Regions from separate parts of the Streptomyces sp. NPDC059564 genome, predicted to be linked through region 3. Evidence: riboswitches for the same ligand, from Rfam matches in the RefSeq annotation. Region 3 holds a riboswitch; each other region holds the start of a gene.
What was found. Region 3 has a riboswitch for thiamine pyrophosphate ahead of thiO (glycine oxidase ThiO). Riboswitches for the same ligand answer to the same signal wherever they lie in the genome.
Positions count from the first base shown of each region.

Region 1 (3,960 bases), on a different contig from region 3:
ATGCTGCTCACCGCCGACGACGGCCCCCAGCGGGTCGTCACCTTCCTGGTCCTGACCGTGGTCAGCGATACCGGGGCCTACGCGGTGGGCTGGCGCTTCGGCAAGACCAAGCTGGCGCCGCGCATCAGTCCCGGCAAGACCCGCGAGGGGCTGCTCGGGGCGGTGGCCTTCGCGATGGCGGCCGGCGCGCTGTGCATGGAGTTCCTGATCGACGGGGGTGCCTGGTGGCAGGGCCTGCTGCTGGGTCTCGCGGTCGCCGTCAGCGCCACCCTGGGCGACCTGGGCGAGTCGATGATCAAGCGGGACCTGGGGATCAAGGACATGGGCACCCTGCTCCCGGGCCACGGCGGCATCATGGACCGGCTCGATTCGCTGCTGCCGACCGCTCCGGTGGTCTGGCTGCTGCTGGCCGCGTTCGTCGGCACCGGCTGATACGACCGGGCGGGTTATCCTGATAAGCGCGTCACCTCCGGGTGGCGCGCTTTCCCCGTTCTACGGCGGGGGTGGACCCGTGAGGTCTCCGGGCACCGGTCGTGCCATCGACAAGTCTCCGCCGACGCGGAGGTCGCCCGCACCAGGGCTCGCAAACGCTGAGGAGTACCCCCATGGCCCCCCGCCCCGTCCCGGGAGAGCTGACGTTCGTCGCACCCCGCGGAGCCAAGAAGCCGCCCCGGCACCTCGCCGACATGACCCCGGCCGAGCGCCGTGAGGCGGTCGCCGCGATCGGCGAGAAGCCGTTCCGGGCCAAGCAGCTCTCCCAGCACTACTTCGCCCGCTACGCCCACGACCCGGCCGAGTGGACCGACATTCCGGCCGCCTCGCGCGAGAAGCTCCAGCAGGAGCTGCTGCCGGACCTGATGAACGTCATCCGGCACATCTCGTGCGACGACGACACCACCCGCAAGACCCTGTGGAAGCTGCACGACGGCACGCTCGTCGAGTCCGTGCTGATGCGCTACCCGGACCGGGTCACCATGTGCATCTCCTCGCAGGCCGGCTGCGGTATGAACTGCCCCTTCTGCGCCACCGGCCAGGCGGGTCTGGACCGCAACCTGTCCACCGCCGAGATCGTGCACCAGATCGTCGACGGCATGCGCGCCCTGCGCGACGGCGAGGTCCCCGGCGGTCCGGCCCGGCTCTCCAACATCGTCTTCATGGGCATGGGCGAGCCGCTCGCCAACTACAACCGCGTCGTCGGCGCCATCCGCCGGCTCACCGACCCGGAGCCCGACGGCCTGGGCCTGTCGCAGCGCGGCATCACCGTCTCGACCGTCGGTCTGGTCCCGGCCATGCTGCGCTTCGCCGACGAGGGCTTCAAGTGCCGCCTCGCGGTCTCGCTGCACGCGCCGGACGACGAGCTGCGCGACACCCTCGTACCGGTCAACACCCGCTGGAACGTCCGCGAGGTGCTCGACGCCGCCTGGGAGTACGCCGAGAAGTCCGGCCGCCGCATCTCCATCGAGTACGCGCTCATCCGCGACATCAACGACCAGGCCTGGCGCGGTGACCTGCTCGGCCGCCTGCTCAAGGGCAAGCGCGTGCACGTCAACCTGATCCCGCTGAACCCGACGCCGGGCTCGAAGTGGACCGCCTCGCGCCCCGAGGACGAGAAGGCCTTCGTCGAGGCCATCGCCCGGCACGGCGTGCCGGTGACCGTACGGGACACCCGTGGCCAGGAGATCGACGGCGCGTGCGGCCAGCTGGCCGCCTCCGAGCGCTAGCTTCCGGCCAGAACCGTTCACAATCGGCCGCGGGGTACCCTGTGGCCGGACAACTTCATCATTCCGACAGGGGAGCGCCACAGCGCTGAGAGTGCGGTAACCGTCATCCGCAGACCCTCTGAACCTCGCCCCGGTCATTCGGGGTAGGAAGTTCGGTCATCACTCAAGCTGTTGCGCCCTGCCCGGCGTCCGCTCCCACAGAGCGCCGGGCAGGGCCGCGTCTTCTCCTGGACATCCCAGGAGGAATTCACCAGTGAGCACCACCAAGAAGATCGCGGGCGTCGCACTCGCGGCCGCGCTCGGCGTCACCACGCTCAGCGCCTGTGGCGGCGGCGACGCCAAGGACAAGCCCGCGGGCGCGAGCGACGCCCCGAAGTCCAAGACGATCACCCTGGTCTCCCACGACTCCTTCAACGTGACCGACACGGTCCTCAAGGAGTTCGAGCAGCAGAGCGGCTACACCGTCAAGGTCCTGAAGTCCGGGGACGCCGGTGCCGCGCTGAACCAGGAGATCCTCACCAAGGGCTCCCCGCGCGGCGACGTCTTCTTCGGCGTCGACAACACGCTGCTCTCGCGCGCCCTCGACAACGGGATCTTCACCCCGTACCAGGCCAAGGGCCTGGACCAGGTCAAGCCGGAGTTCGTGCTCGACCAGCAGCACCGGGTCACCCCGGTCGACTCGGGCGAGATCTGCGTCAACTACGACAAGGCCTACTTCGCCGACAAGAAGATCGCCCCGCCGCAGACGCTGGACGACCTGGTCAAGCCCGAGTACAAGAACCTGCTGGTCACCGAGAACGCCGCGACCTCCTCGCCCGGCCTCGGCTTCCTGCTCGCCTCCGTCGGCAAGTACGGCGAGGAAGGGTGGAAGGACTACTGGAGCAAGCTCAAGGCCAACGGCGTCGAGGTCGTCGACGGCTGGGAGCAGGCCTACAACGAGCGCTTCTCCGGTTCCGCGGGCGGCAAGAAGGCCAAGGGCGACCGGCCGCTCGTCGTCTCCTACGCCTCCAGCCCGCCGGTCGAGGTCCTCTACGGTGAGCCGCAGCCGGCCGAGGCGCCCACGGGCGTGGCCACCGGCACCTGCTTCCGCCAGGTCGAGTTCGCGGGCCTGCTCAAGGGCGCGAAGAACGAGGAGGGCGGCAAGGCGCTCCTCGACTTCCTGGTGAGCAAGAAGTTCCAGGAGGACATGCCGCTCCAGATGTTCGTGAACCCGGTGGTCAAGGACGCGAAGCTGCCGGAGCTGTTCACGAAGCACGGCGTGGTCGTCGAGAAGCCGGAAACGGTCGCCCCCGACGCCATCGCCAAGAACCGTGAGCAGTGGGTCAAGGCATGGTCCTCGCTCGTCGTGAAGTAGTGCGGGAGAGCTCCCCGAAGGAGGGCGGGCGCGCCACGGCCGTCCGGCTGGCCCTGATGGCCGTGCCGCTCGCCTTCTTCGGGCTGTTCTTCGCCTATCCCGTCGCCGCGATCGTCGGGCGCGGGCTCAAGACGGACGAGGGCTGGCAGTTCGGCCGGATCGGCGAGGTCCTGGCCGAGCCCGACATCGCCGGTGTGCTGTGGTTCACCACCTGGCAGGCGCTGGCCTCCACCGCCCTCACCCTGCTGCTGGCCCTGCCCGCCGCGTACGTGTTCGCGCGCTTCGAGTTCCCGGGCAAGCAGCTGTTGCGCGCCCTGGTCACCGTCCCCTTCGTGCTGCCGACCGTGGTCGTCGGCACCGCCTTCCTGGCGCTCGTCGGGCGGGGCGGGCTGCTGGACGAGCTCTGGGGCGTCCGGCTGGACACCACCGTCTGGGCGATCCTGCTCGCGCACGTCTTCTTCAACTACGCCGTCGTCGTACGGACGGTCGGCGGGCTGTGGGCCCAGCTGGATCCGCGCCAGGAAGAGGCCGCCCGGGTGCTGGGCGCCGGACGGTTCGCCGCCTGGCGGCGGGTGACCCTGCCCGCGCTCGCCCCGGCGGTGGCCGCCGCCGCGCTGATGGTGTTCCTCTTCACCTTCACCTCGTTCGGGGTCGTGCAGATCCTCGGCGGGCCCTCGTACTCCACCCTGGAGGTGGAGGTCTACCGGCAGACCGCGCAGCTGCTGGACCTGCCGACGGCCGCCGTGCTGACCATGGTCCAGTTCGCCGCCGTCGCCCTGATCCTCGCCGTGCACGCCCGGACCGTACGCAGGCGCGAGACCGCCCTGCGGCTCGTGGACCCGGCGCGCACCTCGCACCGGCCGCGCGGGTGGGCGCAGCGCGGCC
Region 1 is NZ_JBHWBP010000005.1:53,490-57,449, reverse strand. It holds gene ACFV0Q_RS02540 (phosphatidate cytidylyltransferase) at 1-432, shown strand, start outside; gene rlmN (23S rRNA (adenine(2503)-C(2))-methyltransferase RlmN) at 606-1,721, shown strand; TPP riboswitch at 1,780-1,889, shown strand; gene ACFV0Q_RS02530 (thiamine ABC transporter substrate binding subunit) at 1,975-3,075, shown strand; gene ACFV0Q_RS02525 (ABC transporter permease) at 3,132-3,960, shown strand, end outside.
Region 1: another riboswitch for thiamine pyrophosphate. It lies ahead of ACFV0Q_RS02530 (thiamine ABC transporter substrate binding subunit); the one in region 3 lies ahead of thiO (glycine oxidase ThiO).

Region 2 (3,960 bases), on a different contig from region 3:
GCGTTCGGCCGGGAGTTGCTTCTCGACGGCATCAACAAGCCGTGCGGTGACGGTGATGTGCACATCGCCCCCACCCACCCGGACGAGCTGTCCGACGTCCACATCCGGCTCCAGGTCGGCGGTGACCGGGCCCTGTTCCGTGCGAGCGCGGCGCCGCTCGTCGCGTTCCTCGACCGGACCGACCGGCTGGTTCCGCTCGGTCAGGAGCGCAACCTCGGCGACTTCGAGGAGAACCTGGACGACGCGCTCGGCAAGATCCTCGCCGAATCGCGGCAGAACGAGCAGAACGCGGGCTGAGCGGGCGGCGGTGACAGGTCAGCGCTTGCGCCGGCGGCCCCGGCCGCCGCGGACCGGCCTCGGAGCCCCGTCGGCGACCGGAGATCCCGGTCGGTCGGCGGACACCACCAGCGTCGCGAGCGCCGTCGTCACGGGGACCGAGGCCACGAGCCCGATCGAGCCCACGAGGGTCCGTACGATCTCCTCCGCGACCATCTCGCTGTTGGCCACCGACCCCATACTGCTGTTCGCGATCGAGAACAGAAGCAGCAGGGGCAGCGCGGCGCCCGCGTACGCGAGCACCAGGGTGTTGACCACCGACGCGATGTGGTCGCGGCCGATCCGGATGGCCGCCCCGTACAGGGCGCGCGGGCCCATCTTCGGGTCGGCCTGGTGGAGTTCCCAGACGGCCGAGGTCTGCGTCACGGTCACGTCGTCGAGGACGCCGAGGGAGCCGATGATCACGCCCGCGAGCAGCAAACCGCTCATGTCGATGGACGGGTACAGGCCGTGGATCAGCCCGGTGTTGTCGTCCGTGTTGCCGGTCAGGAAGGCCCAGTCGATGAACACCGAACCCAGTACCCCGATCAGGAGCAGCGAGACGAGGGTCCCCAGGACGGCGACCGAGGTCCTGGCCGTCAGACCGTGGCACATGTAGAGGGCGATCAGCATGATCGCGCTGGCTCCGATGACCGCGACGAGAAGGGGGTTCGAGCCCTGGAGGATCGCCGGGAGGATGAACAGCATCAGGATCCCGAAGCTGACCACCAGGGCCACGAGCGCGAAGACGCCGCGCATCCGTCCGACCACGACGACCGCGACGGCGAAGATCCCGGCCAGCACCGCCAGCGGGAGCTTGCGGTTCACGTCGATCACGGAGTACTGGAGGTCCCGCGGAGCGTCCGGGGCGTAGGCGACCACCACCTTCTGGCCCTTCTCCAACTGCCGCGGCGCGCCCGGCTGGACGATCTCGAAGAAGGCCCGGCCCTTCTCCGGCCCGGTCGTGACCTCGACGGTCGCCTTCTTGCACTCGCCGGTCTGCGCGGCCTGCGCCTCGCGCCCCTCGGGGGTGGAGGTGTCGCCGGTGGGGGGCACCTGCGAGGCGTTCACGGATTTGCAGTCGACCTTTGCCAAGGCGACGACCAGGCCCTGCTGGGTCTGGCGGTCGAACCCCACTCCGGTGCGCTCGTGGGCCGGGGCGCCGCCCGGCCAGAGGACCACCATGCCGATGAAGACGGCGGCGGCGAAGGGGATCAGAACCGCGGCGATGACCTTGCGCAGATGCTTGGAGACCGGGGCAGCCGGCCCGTGGCCGTGGCTGTGGGAATGCCCATGCGGGGCACCGGCCGCGGGTCCGTGGGACTCGTGCTCGTGACCGGTGTGGCCATGGGGATCCGTGGGCGTGGTGGGGGGCTGCGGCGAGGACGTCACTGGCAGATCATCGCAAGAGATGAGGGGGCCCACTGTTCAGCACGCCACAAATGACGCTAGCGTGGGGGCACCTTTGCACAACGCGGGAGCTCGGAGCACCGGGCTGAGAGGGCGCTGATCACCGTACGCGCATGAAAATGCGTACGGGAAGAGGCTGCGCCGACCGCCGAACCTGTTACCGGGTAATGCCGGCGTAGGGAGATCAGGTCTCATGACCATTCAGGACGCACGCACGCCTGCCGTCAGCCAGGACGCCGACGGCCAGACCGAGCGCCAGCCCGGCTGGCACAAGGGATACCTGGCGGGCTCCCGCCCGGACATCCGGGTGCCGGTCCGTCAGGTCCACCTCACCAACGGCAAGGACGTCACGCTCTACGACACGTCCGGCCCGTACACCGACCCGCAGATCGAGACCGACGTGCGCCGGGGACTGCCGCCCCTGCGCGAGAACTGGATCATCGGACGCGGCGACACCGAGGAGTACGCGGGCCGTCCCGTGCGCCCCGAGGACGACGGCATCAAGCACACCTCCCCGCGCGGTGGCCTCAAGAACCTCGACGCGGTCTTCCCCGGCCGCCCCCGTCAGCCCCGCCGGGGCCGTGGCGGCGCTGCCGTCACGCAGCTCGCGTACGCCCGCCGCGGCGAGATCACCCCGGAGATGGAGTACGTCGCGATCCGCGAGAACGTCTCCCCCGAGGTCGTCCGCGAGGAGATCGCCGCAGGTCGCGCGGTGCTCCCCGCCAACGTGAACCACCCCGAGATCGAGCCGATGATCATCGGCAAGCGGTTCCTGGTGAAGGTCAACGCCAACATCGGCAACTCCGCGGTCACCTCCTCGATCGAAGAGGAGGTCGACAAGATGACCTGGGCCACCAAGTGGGGCGCCGACACGGTCATGGACCTCTCGACCGGCCGCAACATCCACACCACGCGCGAGTGGGTCCTGCGCAACTCCCCCGTCCCGATCGGCACCGTGCCGCTGTACCAGGCTCTGGAGAAGGTCGACGGCCGCGCCGAGGACCTGACCTGGGAGATCTACAAGGACACGGTCATCGAGCAGGCCGAGCAGGGCGTCGACTACATGACGGTTCACGCCGGCGTGCTGCTGCCGTACGTCCCGCTCACCGCCCGCCGCAAGACGGGCATCGTCTCGCGCGGCGGCTCGATCATGGCCGCGTGGTGCCTGGCGCACCACAAGGAGAACTTCCTCTACACGAACTTCGAGGAACTCTGCGAGATCCTCGCGACCTACGACGTCACCTACTCGCTCGGTGACGGCCTGCGTCCCGGCTCCATCGCGGACGCCAACGACGCGGCGCAGTTCGCGGAGCTGAAGACGCTGGGCGAGCTGAACACGATCGCCAAGCGCCACAACGTGCAGACGATGATCGAGGGCCCGGGCCACGTCCCGATGCACAAGATCAAGGAGAACATCGACCTCCAGCAGGAGATCTGCGAGGAGGCGCCGTTCTACACGCTCGGCCCGCTGACCACGGACGTCGCGCCCGCGTACGACCACATCACCTCGGGCATCGGCGCCGCGATGATCGCCTGGTGGGGCACCGCGATGCTCTGCTACGTCACGCCCAAGGAGCACCTGGGCCTGCCGAACCGGGACGACGTGAAGACCGGCGTGATCACGTACAAGATCGCCGCGCACGCCGCCGACCTGGCCAAGGGCCACCCGGGCGCCCAGGAATGGGACGACGCCCTGTCGGACGCGCGCTTCGAGTTCCGCTGGGAGGACCAGTTCAACCTGGCCCTCGACCCGGTCACGGCCCGTGAGTTCCACGACGAGACCCTGCCGGCCGAGCCCGCCAAGACCGCGCACTTCTGCTCCATGTGCGGTCCGAAGTTCTGCTCGATGAAGATCTCCCAGGACATCCGCCGGGAGCACGGCGGCGACCTGAAGGCCGAGGAGATCCAGGCGGGCATGGCGGAGAAGTCCGCCGAGTTCGCGGCCTCGGGCAACCGCGTCTACCTGCCGCTGGCGGACTGACACCGCAGACGAGCGCCGTCCCGGGAGGCTGTGCGGCTTCTCAGGACGGCGTTTCTGGCGCGCTTGTCGGTCGGGCGACGGCTACCAGTAGCATCCGGTGGTTCGCCCGGACCGACCTGCGGTCTCTGCGTGATGAAAGAGGCGCCAGTGCACGACGTACAGTCCCCTCCGGTCCAGGAGCAGCTGCCCGGCGAAGTCGTGGCCCTGGCGGCTTCCGAAGGGCTGGGAGAGCTTCGGGCGTCCTTCCTCCCGAA
Region 2 is NZ_JBHWBP010000001.1:64,154-68,113, forward strand. It holds gene ACFV0Q_RS00315 (SsgA family sporulation/cell division regulator) at 1-297, shown strand, start outside; gene ACFV0Q_RS00320 (YibE/F family protein) at 316-1,707, opposite strand; TPP riboswitch at 1,780-1,924, shown strand; gene thiC (phosphomethylpyrimidine synthase ThiC) at 1,919-3,706, shown strand; gene ACFV0Q_RS00330 (DUF6585 family protein) at 3,854-3,960, shown strand, end outside.
Region 2: another riboswitch for thiamine pyrophosphate. It lies ahead of thiC (phosphomethylpyrimidine synthase ThiC); the one in region 3 lies ahead of thiO (glycine oxidase ThiO).

Region 3 (3,960 bases):
GTCAGCAGCACCCCATTGCGGTAGTGCCCGGTGGCCAGGTGCAGCCCGGGCAGGTCGGTCGGGCCCAGCAGCGGCGCGTTGTCGGGGGAGCCGGGGCGCAGGCCCGCCCGGGTCTCGACGAGCGGGAGTTCGGTGATGCCGGGCACCAGCTCGTGGGCGTCGCGGAGCAGTTCGTACACGCCGCCCGCCGTCACCGTGGTGTCCCAGCCGAGTTCCTCGCTGGTGGCCCCGACGACGAGCTCGCCGTTCTCGCGGGGCACCAGGTAGACGTGGCTGCCGCGCACGACGGCCCGTACGGTCCGGGACAGGAACGGGGCGTACGCGGGCGGCACCGCCAGCCGCAGCACCTGACCCTTGACGGGCCGCACCGGCACCGCCACCTCCGGCGGCACCCCCGCCAGCCGCCCGCTGAGGGAGCCCGCCGCCAGGACGACCTGGCCGGCGCGCAGCTCCGTACCGTCCTCCAGTACGGCGCCCACCGCCCGGTCGGCCGTGGTCAGCAGCCGGTCGGCCCGCGCCCGGTGCACGGTGACCCCGGCCCGTTCGCAGGCGGCCAGCAGCGCCGCCGCGAGCCGCCGCGGATCCACCTGGTGGTCCCCGTCGACGCGCAGCCCCCCGCGCACCCCCGGGGCCAGCATCGGCTCCAGGCGGCGGCACTCGCGGCCGGTGAGCCACTGCGACTCCAGGCCGCAGCGGCGCTGGAGGGCGTGGAGCTCCCGCAGGTGGAGGCGGTCGTCGGCGTCGAGGGCGACGGCGAGGGTGCCGCAGGCCCGGTAGCCGATGTCCATGCCGCCGGAGGCTTCGGCCAGTTCGGCGGCGAACCGCGGGTAGCGGGCGGCGGAGGCCACGTTGAGGCCGAGCAGGGTCTCCTCGCCGTAGTGCAGTTCGGTGACGGCGGCGAGCATGCCGGCCGCGACGCGGGCGGCGCCGCCGCCGGGGTCGGGGTCGGCGAGGGCGGTGCGCAGTCCGCGCTGGGCCGCCCGCCAGGCGGTGACCAGGCCGATGATGCCGCCCCCGATGACGAGGGCGTCGGATCCGTTTCGACCGGATCCGTTCCGAGATGAGTGCATGGGCGTCCAGCCCCTCCCTTCGCCGGCATGACCCGGATCAGGTTCGTACGGTCGGAGGCCGGCCAGCCTCCCTCTCAGCCCGGTGCGCCCGGACTCCCGCGATAGGTACGGTGGCCAGACTAACCCCGGCGCGGGTGGCGGGTAAGGCTGCCTCCCCGCTGTCCCCGCCGCTTCCCCGCTGTCTTCCCGCCGTCTCTCCCCGCCCCCTGTTCCTGACGGGCCGTCAGTTCATTAGGCTGGGCCGGGTGAGCGAGCAGACGCAGCAGACGAAGCCCGGTGTCGTGATCGTCGGCGCCGGAATGGCCGGGGTGCAGACGGCGGTGGCCCTGCGGGAACAGGGTTTCAACGGCCCCGTCACCCTCCTCGGCGCCGAACCCCACCAGCCCTACGACCGGCCCCCGCTGTCCAAGGCGGTGCTGCTCGGCAAGGCCGAGGACTCCGCCTTCGACGTGGCCTTCGACGTCGACTTCGAGGAACTGCGCATCGACCTGCGCCTCGGCACCGAGGTCACCGGCGTACGGGCCGCCGCGCGCGAGCTCGACACCCCGGCCGGCCCCGTCCCGTACGAGGTCCTCGTGCTGGCCACCGGCGCCGAACCGCTGACCCTGCCCGGCGCCGAGGGCGTCCCGGGCGTGCACCTGCTGCGCACCCTCGACGACGCCACCCGGCTGCGCCCCGTCCTCGCCGCGGCCCCCGCCCTGGTGGTCGTCGGGGCGGGCTGGATCGGCGCCGAGTTCGCCACGGCGGCCCGCGAGGCCGGCTGCGCCGTCACGGTGGTCGAGGCGGCGGACCGGGTCCTGGCCGGGGCCCTGCCCGCGGAGGTGGCCGCCCCCATGGCCCGGTGGTACGCCGAGGCCGGAGCCACCCTGATCACCGGCGCCCGGGTGGCCGGGATCGAAGAGGGCCGGGTCGACCTCGCGGACGGCCGGGAACTGGCGGCGGGGGCCGTGGTCGTCGGCATCGGCGCCCGGCCCGCCACGGGCTGGCTCGACGGCACCGGGATCGAGCGCGGCCCCGACGGCTCGATCACCGCCGACGCGTACCTGCGCACCTCCCTGCCCGGGGTGTACGCGGTGGGCGACTGTTCCTCCTTCCCCTCGGCCCGCTACGGCGCCCGGCTGCTGGTCCATCACTGGGACAACGCCCTGCAGGGCCCCCGGGCGGTCGCGGCGAACATCGTCGCCGGGGAGCCCGTCCAGGCCTACGACCCCGTGCCCTACTTCTGGTCCGAGCAGTTCGGCCGCTTCGTCCAGTACGCGGGCCACCACGGCGGCGCCGACACCCTGCTGTGGCGCGGCGACCCGGACGACGCCGCCTGGTCGGTGTGCTGGCTGCGCGGCGGCGCGCTCGTCGCGGTCCTGGCCGTGGGCCGCCCGCGCGACCTGGCGCAGGGCCGCAGGCTGATCGAATCGGCCGTCCCCGTGGACCCGGCGAAGATCGCCGACCCCTCGGTCCCGCTGAAGTCGGCCACGGCCTGACCGGCCGCCGCCCGACCGCCGCCGCCTGCCCGGCCGCCGCCTGCCCGGCCCCGCCGGACGCCCTGCCGAGCCCGGTCCCGGCCTGCCCCGGCCCCCGTCCGGGGCAGCTCGGGTACCGGCTGTCGGTCCGAGATGGCAGGCTTGTGCCTGTGACCGAGATTGACGCAAAGATCGACGCCCTTGTCCCCGCCTGGCTGTACCTCCCCGACATCGCGGAGATGCTCGACATCGAAGTGACCAAGGTTCGCCAGCTGGTCAAGGAAGGTCAGCTGCTCGCCGTGCGCCGCGGCGAGAACCGCTCCCTCCAGGTCCCCGCCGCCTTCATCGACGGGGACAAGATCGTCAAGGGCCTGCCCGGCCTGCTGACCGTGCTCCGCGACGACCGCTTCACCGACGCGGAGATCCTGGAGTGGCTGTTCACCGCCGACGACACCCTGCCCGGCACCCCGGTGCAGGCGCTGAGTGAGAATCGCGGCACGGAGGTGAAGCGACGCGCCCAGGCGCTCGCCCTCTGACCGGCTGATCCACCGGCGTACGGGCCCCGCGCGGGCCCGTACGCCACCACCACGGGGGGTACACCCATGCAGCACCTGTCCGACGCCCGGCTCTACCTGTGCACGGACGCCCGCAAGCGGCAGGGCGACCTCCCCGAATTCCTCGACGCCGCCCTGGCCGGCGGCGTCGACATCGTCCAGCTCCGCGACAAGGGCATGGAAGCCGGCGAGGAACTCGAACACCTGCGGGTCTTCGCCGAGGCCGCCCGCCGCCACGGCAAGCTCCTCGCGGTCAACGACCGCGCCGACGTCGCGCACGCCATCGGCTCCGACGTCCTGCACCTCGGCCAGGGCGACATCCCCGTCCCCGCCGCCCGCGCCATCCTCGGCGAATCGGTCCTGATCGGCCGCTCCTGCCACGCCGAGTCCGAGGTCGACGCCGCCGTCGCCGAACCCGGCGTGGACTACTTCTGCACCGGCCCCTGCTGGCCCACCCCCACCAAGCCCGGCCGCCACGCCCCCGGCCTCGACCTCGTCCGCTACACCGCCTCCCTGCGACAGGACCGCCCCTGGTTCGCCATCGGCGGCATCGACGGCACGAATCTGGACGAGGTGCTGGACGCCGGAGCCACCCGCGTGGTCGTCGTACGGGCCATCACCGAGGCCTCCGATCCGCAGGCCGCGGCCCACGAACTCTCCAAGCGGATCCGCGCCCGCCTGGGGTAGTGTCCAAAAACGTGTCCAATGGATGGACGCCGCTTCGGAGTGCAGAGCCGCGCGTCTAACCTGCCGGTATGGCCCTTGGTACCGCTTCCACCTGGTCGGACCGTGCACACACGGTCCGCGACCTCCTCGCGTCCGGGCGCTCGTACTCCTTCGAGTTCTGGGCCCCCAAGACCGAGAAGGGCGAGCGCAACC
Region 3 is NZ_JBHWBP010000170.1:1,405-5,364, forward strand. It holds gene thiO (glycine oxidase ThiO) at 1-1,070, opposite strand, end outside; TPP riboswitch at 1,068-1,180, opposite strand; gene ACFV0Q_RS25175 (NAD(P)/FAD-dependent oxidoreductase) at 1,316-2,548, shown strand; gene ACFV0Q_RS25180 (Rv2175c family DNA-binding protein) at 2,698-3,063, shown strand; gene thiE (thiamine phosphate synthase) at 3,130-3,768, shown strand; gene metF (methylenetetrahydrofolate reductase [NAD(P)H]) at 3,837-3,960, shown strand, end outside.